2 regions of the Lederbergia sp. B243.17 genome follow, and region 1 is predicted to be linked to the other one. Evidence: a T-box and tRNA genes for the amino acid it is inferred to sense, from the RefSeq annotation. Region 1 holds a T-box; the other holds one or more tRNA genes.
The links. The T-box of region 1 lies ahead of pheS (phenylalanine--tRNA ligase subunit alpha). A T-box ahead of a tRNA ligase gene usually reads a tRNA of that ligase, here a tRNA-Phe.
Positions count from the first base shown of each region.

Region 2: it has a tRNA-Phe gene. The T-box ahead of pheS (phenylalanine--tRNA ligase subunit alpha) is inferred to sense a tRNA for this amino acid. The anticodon was not compared.

Region 1 covers NZ_JBWBKF010000097.1:156,650-163,935, reverse strand. Annotated here, with positions in the region: gene AC0TWI_RS20975 (TrmH family RNA methyltransferase) at 1-714, shown strand, start outside; T-box leader at 764-1,000, shown strand; gene pheS (phenylalanine--tRNA ligase subunit alpha) at 1,102-2,139, shown strand; gene pheT (phenylalanine--tRNA ligase subunit beta) at 2,154-4,568, shown strand; gene AC0TWI_RS20960 (DUF5316 family protein) at 4,620-4,910, opposite strand; gene AC0TWI_RS20955 (GrpB family protein) at 4,960-5,484, opposite strand; gene AC0TWI_RS20950 (hypothetical protein) at 5,616-6,155, shown strand; gene rnhC (ribonuclease HIII) at 6,172-7,098, opposite strand; gene zapA (cell division protein ZapA) at 7,233-7,286, shown strand, end outside.
Region 2 covers NZ_JBWBKF010000085.1:242,017-249,302, reverse strand. Annotated here, with positions in the region: gene AC0TWI_RS17785 (DHH family phosphoesterase) at 1-398, shown strand, start outside; gene rplI (50S ribosomal protein L9) at 395-841, shown strand; gene dnaB (replicative DNA helicase) at 970-2,337, shown strand; gene AC0TWI_RS17770 (M20 metallopeptidase family protein) at 2,467-3,624, shown strand; gene AC0TWI_RS17765 (adenylosuccinate synthase) at 3,827-5,113, shown strand; tRNA gene AC0TWI_RS17760 (tRNA-Phe) at 5,410-5,482, shown strand; gene AC0TWI_RS17755 (peptidoglycan DD-metalloendopeptidase family protein) at 5,726-7,171, shown strand.

The sequences.
Region 1 (7,286 bases):
TGGAAGAAGCTGTTGGCGAAAAAAGGCCGGGAGCAGTCAGGGATGTATCTGATCGAAGGTGAACATCTTGTCGAAGAGGCGATCAGGGAAGAAGGGACCGTTCTTGAGCTAATTGCGGTGGAAGGACTGGATCTGCCCCGGATTGCACAGGACCTGGATCTTCCGATGACTTGGGTGTCTGCCGAAGTGGCCGCCGTCATTTCTTCTACAGAAACGCCGCAGGGTTTTTTCGCAGTCTGCAAAAAAGAAGCCCGGATGGTTGACCCAGCCAAGCATCGAAAACTTTTATTTTTGGATGGTGTGCAGGACCCGGGGAATTTGGGGACGCTTATCCGCACGGCGGATGCAGCGGGAATCGACGGTATTGTACTCGGTGAGGGAACAGTCGATCTGTACAATCCGAAAGTGATCCGCTCTGCACAGGGAAGCCACTTCCATCTTCCGGTTGTCAGCGGCAATTTGTCCCTTTGGGTGGATCAGTGCAAGGAGTATGAAATCCCTGTGTACGGCACTGCGTTAAAAAATGCCGTTTCATATAAGGATGTAGAGGCATCGGATGCTTTTGCTTTGATTGTTGGAAATGAGGGAGCGGGCATGCAGCCGGAATTGCTTTCACGGACAGATCGGAATCTGTATATCCCGATTTACGGGAAGAGTGAATCGCTGAACGTCGCGATTGCAGCCGGGATTCTTCTATACCATTTGCGAAAATAGGTTTGAAATCCTGCCGGCAAACGACTATAATGTGAGTATCTTAATAAAGTTAATGATGATGACGGAGAAGAGTAGCCGGAACAAAGCTTTCAGAGAGAATATGCCTAGGCTGTGAGCATATTCAGCGGAAACCGATGAAGTTCACCTCCCGAGTCGGCATCAGGACCGTACTGTACGTAAAGATGCCCCGGCCCATGCCGTTATATCAATGAAGTGAACATGAACTGCAATTTTGCAATGCGCATGTTTATAAGGGTGGTACCGCGACCAAAGCCTCGTCCCTTTCTTGGGGGCAAGGCTTTTTTTATTGCCCAAAACAGGGGGAGACCCCGCAGTATGAATGCACGAACGAGATGGGGGCAGACCCCCGATAAGGAGGAATGTGAAGTGGAAGAGACGTTGAAAGGGCTGGAGAAGGAAGCGCTCGATAAGGTACAGGCGGCTTCCGATTTAAAGGCGTTGAATGAGGTGCGGGTTGCCTATCTTGGAAAGAAGGGCCCGATTACTGAAGTGCTGCGCGGGATGGGCAAGCTGTCCGCTGAGGAACGCCCGAAGATGGGTGCGCTTGTCAATGTGGTGCGAGAAACGATCACAGACGCAATCACAGGCAAACAGGAAGAACTGGAGAAAGAAGCGGTGAACAGGCAGCTTGCATCTGAAAAAATTGACATTACATTGCCAGGACGCCCGGTGAAAATTGGCAGCCATCATCCGCTGACAAAGATCGTCGAAGAAATCGAAGATCTGTTCATTGGAATGGGGTACAAAATCGCCGAAGGTCCGGAAGTAGAGCAGGATTACTATAATTTTGAGGCGCTCAACTTGCCGAAGGGACACCCTGCCCGCGATATGCAGGATTCCTTCTATATTACCGAGGAAATATTGCTGAGAACCCATACCTCTCCTGTTCAGGCGCGGACAATGGAAAAGCATGAGGGCAAAGGCCCGGTGAAAATTATTTGTCCGGGGAAAGTATACCGCCGGGACAACGACGACGCGACACATTCCCATCAATTCACACAAATTGAAGGGCTTGTTGTTGATGAAGGAATTACGATGGGTGACTTGAAAGGCACGCTCCAAGTATTCGCGAAGAAAATGTTCGGCGAAGACCGGGAAATCCGCCTGCGCCCAAGCTTTTTCCCATTCACAGAACCGTCGGTGGAAATGGACATTTCCTGCAAAATCTGCAGCGGTGAAGGTTGCCGGGTGTGCAAGCAAACAGGCTGGATCGAAATTCTTGGCGCCGGCATGGTCCATCCGAATGTTTTGGAGATGGCTGGATTCGATTCGAAGAAGTACACCGGATTCGCTTTCGGCATGGGACCAGAGCGGATTGCGATGCTGAAATACGGAATCGATGACATCCGTCATTTTTATACAAACGATCTGCGTTTCCTACAACAATTTGCGGTGCAAGAATAAGGAGGTAAAATACCATGCTCGTTTCCTATAAATGGCTTGCCGATTACGTTTCCCTGGACGGTGTTCCGGCAGATGAATTGGCAGAGAAAATCACAAGAAGCGGTATTGAAGTTGACGGGATTGAACAGAAAAGCAAAGAAGTGAAAGGTGTCGTCGTCGGCCATGTGCTTGAATGCGAAAAGCACCCGGAAGCCGATAAACTGAACATTTGCCAGGTCGACATCGGAGAAGAAGAACCCGTGCAGATCATTTGCGGTGCTCCAAATGTGGGGAAAGGGCAAAAGGTGGCCGTCGCTAAAGTCGGTGCTGTTCTTCCCGGCAATTTCAAAATCAAAAAAGCGAAGCTCCGAGGCGAAACGTCAAACGGCATGATCTGTTCACTCCAAGAGCTTGGCATTGAAGGCAAGCTCGTCGCAAAAGAATTCGCAGACGGCATTTACAACTTCCCTCAGGATACGGAAGTCGGCCAGGATGCGGTCAGCCTGCTTAACCTTGACGATGAAGTGCTGGAGCTCGGCTTGACGCCAAACCGTGCAGATGCCATGAGTATGCTCGGCGTTGCGTATGAAACAGCTGCCATCCTCGACCGTGAAATCAAGCTGCCCCAAACTGAAACGGCACAATCGGCCGAGAAAGCGGCGGATGCCATTTCTGTAAAAGTGGAAGCGCCTGAGGACAATCCGCTCTACACAGCGAAAATTATCAAAAATGTAAAGATCGGCCCTTCTCCGTTATGGCTGCAGACAAGGCTGATGGCATCCGGCATCCGTCCGCATAATAATGTCGTCGACATCACGAACTTTATTTTGCTTGAATACGGACAGCCGCTCCATGCTTTCGATTATGACCGTTTCGGTTCAAAAGAAGTTGTCGTCCGTCATGCCCGTGAAGGCGAGAAGCTGACAACATTGGATGACGTCGAGCGCACTCTTCAGGAAGGTGAGCTGGTCATCACAAATGGCGAGGTTCCGGTCGCACTTGCCGGTGTCATGGGAGGCGCCGATTCGGAAGTGAGCGCGGATACGACAACGATCCTGCTGGAGTCTGCTTATTTTGCAGGTCCTTCGATTCGCTCGACATCCAAGCGTCATGGATTAAGAAGCGAGGCAAGCAGCCGCTATGAAAAAGGCGTCGATCCGGAAAGAGTCCGTCCGGCTGCGGAACGTGCTGCCCAATTGATGGCAGAACTGGCCGGCGGAGACGTGTTCGAAGGCCGGGTAGAGGCGGATCATTTGCAAGTGGAGCCGGCTGTTGTCTCCATCTCTCTTGAAAAGATCAACCGTGTACTTGGAACAGATATTTCTGCAGAGCAAGTGCTGGATATCTTCCGCCGCCTCCGTTTTACAGCGACAGAGGAAGACCGCGTATTCACCGTTACGGTGCCAACACGCCGCGGCGACATTACCATTGAAGAAGACTTGGTAGAAGAAGTTGCCCGTCTCTATGGATATGATCATCTGCCGACCACACCGCCAAAAGGCGCACAAACGGCCGGCGGGTTGAGTCCTAACCAGGAACGCCGCCGGAATGCAAGACGATTCCTTGAAGGCGCAGGATTCTATCAAGCATTGACCTATTCCCTCACTTCCGAGGAAAAAGCGGCAAGCTATGCAATTGAACAGCGTGAGCCTGTCCAATTGGCGATGCCGATGAGCGAAGAACGCAGCAGGCTTAGGCTGAGCATCGTTCCGCAGCTGCTGGAAGCAGTCGCATACAACGTTGCCCGTCAAATCAGCTCAGTTGCGCTTTATGAAATCGGGTCTGTCTTCTTGAAGAACGACGGAGAACAACTGCCGGAAGAGCGCGAACATATCGCAGGTGCTGTCACCGGCCTCTGGGTCGACAATGCATGGCAGGGCGAGAAGAAGCCGGTTGACTTCTTTGTCGTCAAAGGCGTGCTTGAAGGGCTTTTCGATAAATGGGGAGTATCCGAGAAGGTTGAATGGAGAGCCGCCGAGCGTGATGGCATGCATCCGGGCCGAACAGCTGACATTTATCTTGACGGCGAATTTATTGGCTATGCCGGACAGGTTCATCCATCCATTCAAAAGGATCTCGACATCAAAAATACGTATGTATTTGAAATCAAAGGAAATCCGCTATTTGGAATGGATCTTCCTGCTCTGCATTATACAGCGATTCCGCGTTATCCTTCCATTTCACGGGATATTGCGCTCGTGGTGGATCACGCGGCGACAGCCGGCAAGATCGAAGGCATTATCCGCACTGCTGGCGGCAAATTGCTGAAATCTGTTCACGTGTTTGATCTGTATGAAGGAGACAAAATGGAAGAAGGCAAAAAATCAATCGCCTTCTCATTGATTTATTCTGATCCGGAACGCACACTGACCGACGAAGAGGTCGTCAAGGCGCATGATAAAGTGCTTGCTGCTGTAAAAGAGCAAGCAGGAGCAGAGTTAAGAGGATAAGTATCATTGAAAAACCGCCGTCCCGGCAAGGGGCGGCGGTTATTTTATTGATCAAAATTTGACCAGATACAAAAGAGGTGACAAAAGAAGGCACGGCAACCCGACAAGCAGCAAGCGGAATGCGGTCCGGTTCCTTGTCATTCGTTCTTCTGGCGGTTCAGAGGCAAAAGCGGATCTCGTTCGGTCTCCGCTAGCTGCTGCCCCCGAAGAGAAAGCCGCAGCTAGAGCAAGCAAGAGGCCGGCCGATCCAGTGATGAACGGAGCCGTATCTGCTCCTCCCAGAATACGTGACAACACTGCAATGACCAGGGACAGGAGAACACCGAAAAGAACATACTTCATGGCAGAAGCTCCTTTTCATATTTGATAGTTTCCGATGACAAGACAGTTTTCAGGCATTTCTCTTGGCTAAAATGGACCGGACGAAGTCTTCCTTGTGATTCGTGTATTCGTTGATCCCTTGCTTAGCACCGAACGACAATTTCACTTGTTCATAACGTGTTCTTTCTATTTGATTACCATTTAAATAATCCCTGAAAAAAAGCAGGTCATTCCATTTTTGGCTATTCCGGTTCACAAGATGGATAAAATGGGTCTTCACTTCAAATGTTTCATCCGTAAACTTTGCGAGGACAATTTCATCTGGCCGCTCGACTCGCAGTCTATAAAAACCGGCTTGCCGAAGCTGTTTATACCATTCAGCCGGGAGGCTTTCGATATTCCCGACGCCGATCATGATATCAATGAGAGGCTTTGCTTGAATTCCTTCAATCGCTGTGCTGCCGATATGCTGAACTTGGTCAGGGGATAGGCCGGTATAGAACATGATGTCAGCCTGTATCTGGGAAAACTCATCCTTCCAGCATGGATTATATGGGACAATCCGAACCTCGTTTCTGCGTAACCCCAACATCATGGACATTCCTCCTTTTCACAAGCGTATCGAAAGAGGAGAATTTTTAATAGTCTTATTATCGAATCATTTTTGTAGTAAAATAGATACATAAGATTAATACTCTGGCAGTCAATCGGTATGGAGGTATTGTGTTGCGAAAAAACAGGTTAAAGTTATATGTCATCTTGTTCGTCATTGCCGTCGCAGCGATGGCTATCTATGCGAAAAAAGGTTCTGAGCAATTTTCAGAGGAAAAGGTGACATCCCATGTGAATAATATGCGGCTTGGCATCCAGGACATCTACAACAAGTTTCCGATTGATGATCTTGAGAAAACGAAGGAAATGCATGGACGCCAGCTTGAAAAAACAGCGGTGGCGACCGAACGGGTCTTTGGCAGCTATGTTGAATTGAAGGAAATGGGCAATATGTTCGGATATTATGAAGAGAAGGATACAGAGACGGAACGGATTCTCGTGCATGCGAACGAGCAAATCAGCGAACTATGGAGCGCTGGAAGTGACCAAAAGCTCACCGCGGAACAGCTTGAGGCATTCAAGGAATATTATCAATACCTATATGATCTTTACCAAGTGGATGTTTATGAAATGGATCTCACTGAAATCTTGGAGGGATTTGAGAAGGTCAGCGATAATCACAAGGGATTAAAGGATCTATCCTTTTTAAAGTAAAGCAAAGGGCGCGAAATCAGACTTTCGCGATGCCCTTTGCTTTATTTGTATTGGCGAAGTGGACTTTTGTGAATTCATTTAGTGCACCGATCCCTTTTTCCCTGATCAGGCGGGCAGCGGCATGGTCTACTTTGGCACCGGCGCCCTTCGGGATCGTGAATCCCGCTTTTTTGCCTAGTTCATCAAATGCTTTGATAAAGGCATACCGGGCGATAATCGATGCGGCCGCAACCGACAAGTGGATGCTTTCGGCTTTCGTGCTAAAAAACACATTCTCGCGGAGAATTGTTTTCTGGCCTTGCAGATGCCGGAAGTAGACAGGGGCTTCGGCAAACTGGTCGACAAGGACCGCATCCGGCTTCTCGGGGGCGATTTTTTCAAGCAGCTTGTTCAATGCCTGGTTATGCAGGATCGCGGTGATTTTTCCTTGTGTCATGCCGGATGACTGAAGCTGATTGTACTTCTCATTTGAGCAGCGGAGCAGGCTGTATGGCATGAACGTCAGCAGGTCCTTTGCGATTTTGACAATCTGCGGATCTTTCAGATCCTTAGAATCCTTCACGCCCAGCTCCCTTAAAAGCGGGAGGTCGCTCTTTCGTGCGTAGGCTGCAACGACGATCAGCGGGCCGAAATAATCACCCTTGCCGACTTCATCCGAGCCGGCCACCGACATTTCGGCGATTGTGTCCGGCATCGGACTCCCTGACGTTTTCTTCGCTTTAGACGGTGCTGAAGGGACGGCATTGCCCCAACGGCTGGCCTCCTGTTCATTGCCAGCTCCTTGGAACAATACTTTCCCTGAACGGTATGCCGTGATCGTGCAGCCGTTCGCTTTGGCGGTAAAAACAGCTCCGGGCGGCGTTTTTGCCGCGATGAAGGAGTGATAGTGCTCCTTCATTTTTTCGATTTCAGCGGCCGTCATTTTCAATACCGTATTTGCCATCTTGGTCATCCTCTCACATGTAACTGCGTCTTGCATCTCTCCCGGTCCGCATTTGGGTCCCACTTATGATTCCCATCCCATTTTTTTCGTGATATGATAGACTGTAGGATTTTAGTGAAACGGGGGCAAACGGTTTGACTGACGGAAAAAAGACTCGGGCGCAAGTCACCATTTATGGACAACAGTAT
Region 2 (7,286 bases), on a different contig from region 1:
TTCTCGTCCAGACATTCCTGAAGGAGAGCGTCGAGACGTATGTAAAGCGGGCCAGACTGATTGAAACAGCAGAGTTCTATGCTGCCGATATTGCGATAGCAGCCGGCAGGGAGGACACGGTTTATCATCCGGTCATGATCGCCCAGGCTGCCGATGCCCTGCTGACAATGGACGGTGTCACTGCCTCCTTCGTTGTTGCTCGCAGATCCGGTGATGTAGTCGGCATCAGTGCCAGATCACTTGGAAAGGTAAATGTCCAATTGATCATGGAGTCACTTGGAGGAGGCGGACATTTGTCCAACGCAGCCGTCCAGCTTTCTGATATTACGGTGGAAGCCGCCGAGTTGAAATTGAAACAGGCAATTGATGAGTATGTGGAAGGGAGTCAGGAGACATGAAGGTTATCTTTCTGAAAGATGTAAAAGGCAGAGGAAAAAAAGGCGAGGTAAAAAATGTAGCTGACGGATACGCTAACTTTTTGCTCAAGCAAGGCCAAGCAGTAGAAGCCACTCCAGGAAACATGAAAAATCTCGATCAGCAGAAGAAGAAAGAAGAAAAGCTGGCTGAGGAAGAATTGGCGGAAGCGAAGGAACTGAAAGAAAAGATTGAAAAGATTACCGTCGAACTTTCCGCAAAAAGCGGGGAAGGCGGCCGTCTTTTCGGCTCGATCACAAGCAAGCAGATCGCAGACGCACTGAATAAAGCGCATAAGATCAAAGTCGACAGAAGAAAAATCGTGATGGATGATGCAATCCGTTCCTTAGGGGTGACTAAGGTTCCAGTTAAGCTCCATCCAGGTGTGGCAGCGGAGCTCAGCGTCCATGTAAAAGAAGAAAAATAAAATTGCCATATGGATTCACAGGGATTCATGGTAAAATAGAAAGAAACAAGAGAAATGTGACGCAGGTTCAGGCCGGTCACATTTTTTCTATGAAAAAGCTTATCTAGACATTCCAAGGAGGCAAGCTCATGAGTGATTTGTTTGCGGATCGGATTCCGCCGCAAAACATCGAGGCAGAGCAGGCTGTCATAGGTGCGATTTTCCTCGATCCTGCTGCATTGATGCTCGCGTCTGAGGTCTTGCTGCCAGAAGATTTTTACCGCAGTGCCCACCAGAAAATCTATGATTGCATGCTCAATTTGAGTGAAGCGGGCAAGGCAGTCGATTTGATTACCGTCACCGAGGAGCTGGCAGCTGCCAAATTGCTTGAAGATGTGGGCGGAATCTCGTATTTAAGTGAAATTTCCGTGTCGGTTCCGACCGCTGCGAATATCGGCTATTATGCCAGGATTGTCGAGGAAAAATCTCTTCTAAGAAGGTTGATCCGCACTGCGACGACGATCGCCACAGACGGATATTCACGAGAAGATGAAGTAAATGCACTGCTTGATGAAGCAGAAAAGAAAATTATGGAGGTCGCCCAGCGCAAAAATGCAGGTGCCTTCCATGATATAAAAGACGTACTCGTTCGTACGTACGACAATATTGAACTACTGCATAACCGCAAAGGGGATGTGACCGGAATTCCGACCGGCTTTGCCGAGCTTGACAGGATGACGGCCGGTTTCCAGCGCAACGACTTGATCATCGTCGCTGCCCGTCCATCTGTCGGTAAGACGGCGTTCGCTTTGAATATCGCCCAGAATGTCGGGACAAAGACAGGGGAAAATGTAGCGATCTTCAGTCTCGAGATGGGCGCAGAGCAGCTCGTCATGCGGATGCTTTGTGCGGAAGGCAATATCAATGCCCAGAACTTGCGGACCGGATCCCTTACGGATGAGGACTGGCGCAAGCTGACGATGGCAATGGGGAGCCTGTCCAATTCCGGCATTTTCATCGATGATACACCGGGAATCCGGATCAGTGAAATCCGTTCGAAATGCCGGCGTCTCAAGCAAGAACATGGACTTGGCATGATTTTAATTGACTACTTGCAGCTCATTCAGGGCAGCGGGCGCTCCTCACAGGAAAATCGCCAGCAGGAAGTATCGGAAATCTCGCGTTCCTTGAAGGCTTTGGCAAGGGAGCTTGAAGTGCCGGTCATCGCCCTTTCGCAGTTATCGCGGGGCGTCGAGCAGCGCCAGGATAAACGGCCGATGATGTCGGATATCCGGGAATCAGGAAGTATCGAGCAGGATGCCGATATCGTAGCGTTCCTTTACCGGGATGACTATTATGATCAGGAATCCGAGAATAAGAACATTATCGAAATCATCATAGCGAAGCAGCGGAATGGCCCAGTCGGTACCGTCCAGCTCGCTTTCGTAAAAGAATACAATAAATTCGTCAATCTGGAACGGCGGTATGACGATGCCGCCGTCCCATCAGGCGCCTGATCGAGAACCGCTGCACAATGGATGTGCAGCGGTTTTTTGCGGCCTATCTTCCATTGAATAGTGAAGAAAGTATTGTATAATTATACTTGAATATGAATCGAATCAACATCATAGGAAGGACTTGAAATCATGTTGCAAACAAAACTCGCAAATTCAGAATTAACGTCATGGGCGGTCGAACACAGACGCCATTTTCATATGCACCCGGAGCTTTCGGGACAAGAATATCAAACAGCAGCCTACGTAAAAGAGAGGCTTACGGAGATGGGGCTGCCGATTTTGGAGAAGTATTCCGCTCCGAATGTGATCAGCTATCTTGAGGGAACAGAAGGAAAGAAGACGATCGCTCTGCGCGCTGACATGGATGCGCTGCCGATGACAGAGGAAGGGGAAAAATCGTATGCCTCCACTGTGCCCGGTGTTTTCCACGGCTGTGGCCATGATGGGCATACTGCGATTCTACTTGCTGCAGCGAAATGGATGGTATCCAATAGAGAAAGCGTAAAGAACAACATTATTTTTATTTTCCAGAGCTCGGAGGAAGCATCTCCAAGCGGAGCCGATCAGCTTGTAAAAGAAGGACTATTGGACAACGTGGATGTCGTATATGGTCTTCACCTTCAGGCAGGACTGCCGCTTGGAAAAATCGGCTTTGCACCCGGTTTTGCGATGGCATCTTCCGATGACTTCGATATTACGATTGAGGGCGTCGGAGGGCATGGCGGCCAGCCACAGGAAGCCGTCGATCCGATTTATATTTCTACACACTTGATCCAGGCATTCCAGTCGATTGTCAGCCGCAATCTTCACCCGCTTCAGGCTGGGGTCATCTCATTCGGGGGTGTACAGGCTGGAAACTCATACAATGTCATCCCGTCTTCCGCAAGACTGCAGGGAACAATCCGTGCACTCACATTTGAAGCAGCAGATATGATGAAGGAAAGGACAAAGCAGCTTACAGAATCGCTTTGTGCAAGCTTTGGAGCGAAGGGGCATTACGAGTACATCGTCGGTACCCCGCCGCTATACAACCATCCTGAAGCGTGTGAGCGTGCAAAGGACATCATCCTTAATACATTTGGCGAAGAGACATTCGTGGAAATGGACCCGACACTTGGTGCAGAGGACTTCTCCTATTATTTAAAAGAGAAAAAAGGGGCTTTCATCAATGTCGGCATGCAGAGTGAAAAAAGCCAATACCCGCACCATCACCCGAGATTTGACATCGATGAGGCGGCTTTTCCGGCAGCAATCGAAATGATGATCCAATTTGCACTGCAAGGCTGAGGCAGGGAAATGCTTAAATGATTTTTAAGGATTAAAATAGGCAAGAAAGGGAAATATAAGAACAATAGGTCTGAAAAGGCGAACGATTGTCTGTATAACAGATATAACGTTCGCCTTTTGGATTGACTGTTGAATCTAAACGCGTTAAAATGAAGATGTTTGTTAAAAGTGGTTCTTAAAAGAGCCAACGGAGGTGCTTTCTATGTCTTCAGTAGTCGTTGTTGGAACACAATGGGGAGATGAAGGAAAAGGCAAAATTACGGATTTCCTATCTGAAAATGCAGAAGTGATCGCCCGCTACCAAGGCGGCGACAATGCAGGCCACACCATACAATTTCACAATGTAACATACAAATTGCACTTGATTCCATCAGGGATCTTTTTTAAAGATAAAATCAGCGTGATTGGAAACGGCATGGTCGTCAATCCAAAATCACTCGTAAAAGAGCTTAAATATTTGCAGGATCAAGGCGTCACGACGGATAACCTGCGGATTTCCAACCGTGCCCATGTCATTCTCCCGTATCATTTGAAAATTGATGAGGTGGAAGAAGACCGTAAAGGTGATAATAAAATCGGCACAACGAAAAAAGGCATCGGCCCTGCGTATATGGATAAAGCGGCCCGCGTCGGCATCCGGATTGCCGATTTGCTCGATCGGGAAGTATTCGAAGAGAAGCTTGCCCGAATCCTTGTAGACAAAAACCGTCTTTTGGAGCGTTTTTACGAAACCGAAGGATTTAAGCTTGAGGAGATTCTTAACGAGTATTATGAATATGGGCAGCAATTAAAGCAATACGTCTGCGATACATCTGTCGTCCTCAATGATGCGCTAGATGAAGGCAAGCGGGTGCTGTTCGAAGGGGCACAAGGCGTTATGCTTGATATTGACCAGGGGACTTACCCGTTTGTTACATCCTCCAACCCGGTTGCCGGCGGAGTGACAATCGGCTCCGGAGTCGGCCCGACGAAGATCGACCATGTTGTCGGCGTCTGCAAGGCATATACATCAAGAGTCGGAGATGGCCCATTCCCGACTGAGCTGAATGACGAAATCGGCAATCAGATCCGTGAAGTCGGCCGCGAATACGGAACAACGACAGGCCGTCCGCGCCGTATCGGCTGGTTTGACAGCGTCGTCGTACGCCATGCAAGAAGGGTGAGCGGCATCACAGACCTTTCACTCAACTCGATTGATGTGCTGACCGGGATTGAAACAGTAAAAATCTGCACAGCGTATGACTATAAAGGTGAATTGATCAAAGAATATCCGGCAAATTTGAACATTTTGAAGGAGTGCAAGCCGGTTTACGAGGAATTGCCAGGCTGGACAGAGGACATTACAGCCTGCAAAACACTCGATGAGCTCCCTGCCAACGCTCGTCACTATCTGGAGCGCGTCTCCCAACTGACCGGCATCCCGCTTTCGATCTTTTCGGTTGGACCGGACCGCTCACAAACAAATGTCGTCAAAAGCGTCTGGAGATAATAACAAAGCCCGCCACAGGAGGAACAACTTCCTCAACTCCCTTTGTGACGGGCTTTTCCTATACAGTTTTCTGTATTTGTGTCCACATGTTAACCATTTCGCTATAAATTTGTCGAAAGTTGTTGCCACCGAGTATGTGACTATGGTAACATGAGTTTTGTTACCTCAGATGGCCTGTCAGCACCGAAGCGAAGCACCTTTGAAACGGCAATGCGGGCGTACCTATCGAGCTGCTTAATCCTGAGATGGAGACGAAGGACAAGCACGAACTGAATAAGCATATTATCCCTAATTATGGCTCAGTAGCTCAGTTGGTAGAGCAAAGGACTGAAAATCCTTGTGTCGGCGGTTCGATTCCGTCCTGAGCCACTTTACCCCAAAAAGCATGGCGACGACATTGACTCTCGCCTTGCTTTTTTTTATTTTCCTCCCTATATTAACCCATTTCAATGTTTTTTCAAAATTGTCAGTCTATATACAATTATATTACATTCTCTTAAACTCCCTTGGCTTCTGGAAACTTTATGGTAAGGTAGTAAAGGGACTAGAGAACTATATGAAAAATAAAAACAATCAACGATAGAGTTGTAATGGTTTTAGGGGGATATACAAATGTTTCGAAAGCCAAACCGGCCGGAGCAACGCAAGTGGAAGCATACGCTTGCCCATGCAATGGCAGGAAGCTTGGTCTTATCAATGCTCGCTTTTTCACCTGTGAAAGCAGGGGCTGAAGCGAAACTGTCAACGGTGTACCATGTGTATGTGGACGATGCGTATGTAGGAGCGGCAACAGACAAGAAGGTTGTTGAAGCCGCAGCGGATAAAGCGATCAAGAAGGCCCAGGACGAGTTAAAAGGTTATGAATTGGAAATAGGGAATCACGTTACATACATAGCAGAGCAGGCCTTCCGCCCAGTGGCGAATAACGAGGCGGTTGAGGAGAAAATCGGCGAGCTGGCCAAGGTCAAAGCAGTCAGCACCGCGATCTCCATTGCCGGAAAAAATGCCGTACATGTAAAAGATGAAGAAACGGCGAAAAAGGTTATTGACCAAATCAAGCTTTCCTATGCGACAGAAGCGGAAATCAAAGCCGCTGAAGAACGCAAGAGTGCAGCAGAACCACTGCCGCCGATGGAAAAGGATGAACTGCGGACGATGGATGTCCGGATCGATGAAGAACTGGAATTGAAAAAGGATGCCGTGTATCCGGAAAAAATCCTTTCTGCCGAGGAAGCCGTGAAATTGTTGCTGAAGGGCACATTGGAAGAACAGAAATACACCGTGCAGGAGGGAGATGTGCTCGGCACAATTGCCGCCAAGCACAACCTCAGCACAGCGAAGCTGATTGAGCTGAATGAGGGCATGACCGAAGATACGCTCCTGCAGATCGGCCAGGAAGTAAACACGGTTGTGACGAAGCCGCTCATCCACGTTGAAATCGTCCGGGATCTTCTGAGAGAAGAGGATGTACCGTTCGAAGTGGAGACAGTTCAGGATAGCAATTTGCCGAAGGGCGAAACGAAAGTGACCCAGGAAGGCAAGAACGGGAAAAGCTACATCCAATACCGGCTAATCGAAAAGAACGGCAAGGAAGTCTCCAAGGAGAAGACCGATGAAAGGGTATTGGAAGCTCCGGTCAAGAAAGTGGTCGTAGAGGGAACAAAGGTCATCCCTTCACGCGGAACTGGCCAATTCAGCTGGCCGACAAACGGAGGCTATATTTCAAGCCGCTCCGGACAGCGCTGGGGCCGGCAGCATAAAGGCATCGATATCGCGCGTCCGAGCAACTATACGATCAAAGCGGCAGATCATGGCATCGTTGTCTCTGCTGGCTGGAACAATGGCGGCTACGGCAATAAAATCGTAATCGACCATCAGAACGGCTATCGCACGGTTTACGCACATCTGAACTCCATCAGTGTAAAACCGGGCCAGAGGGTCGAGAAGGGTTCGGCGATCGGAATTATGGGCTCAACGGGCAATTCGACCGGAACCCATCTGCACTTCGAAGTCTATAAAAATGGCGGTCTGCAAAATCCGCTGAATTACTTGCATTAATGCAACCGGAAAAATAATGCTTCACCTTGAATTCACAATACGAGGGTCAGGTGCAAAAGGGGATTTGGGCTCTTTTGTACCTGGCCCTTTAAATATGATAAAATAGAGAGATTAG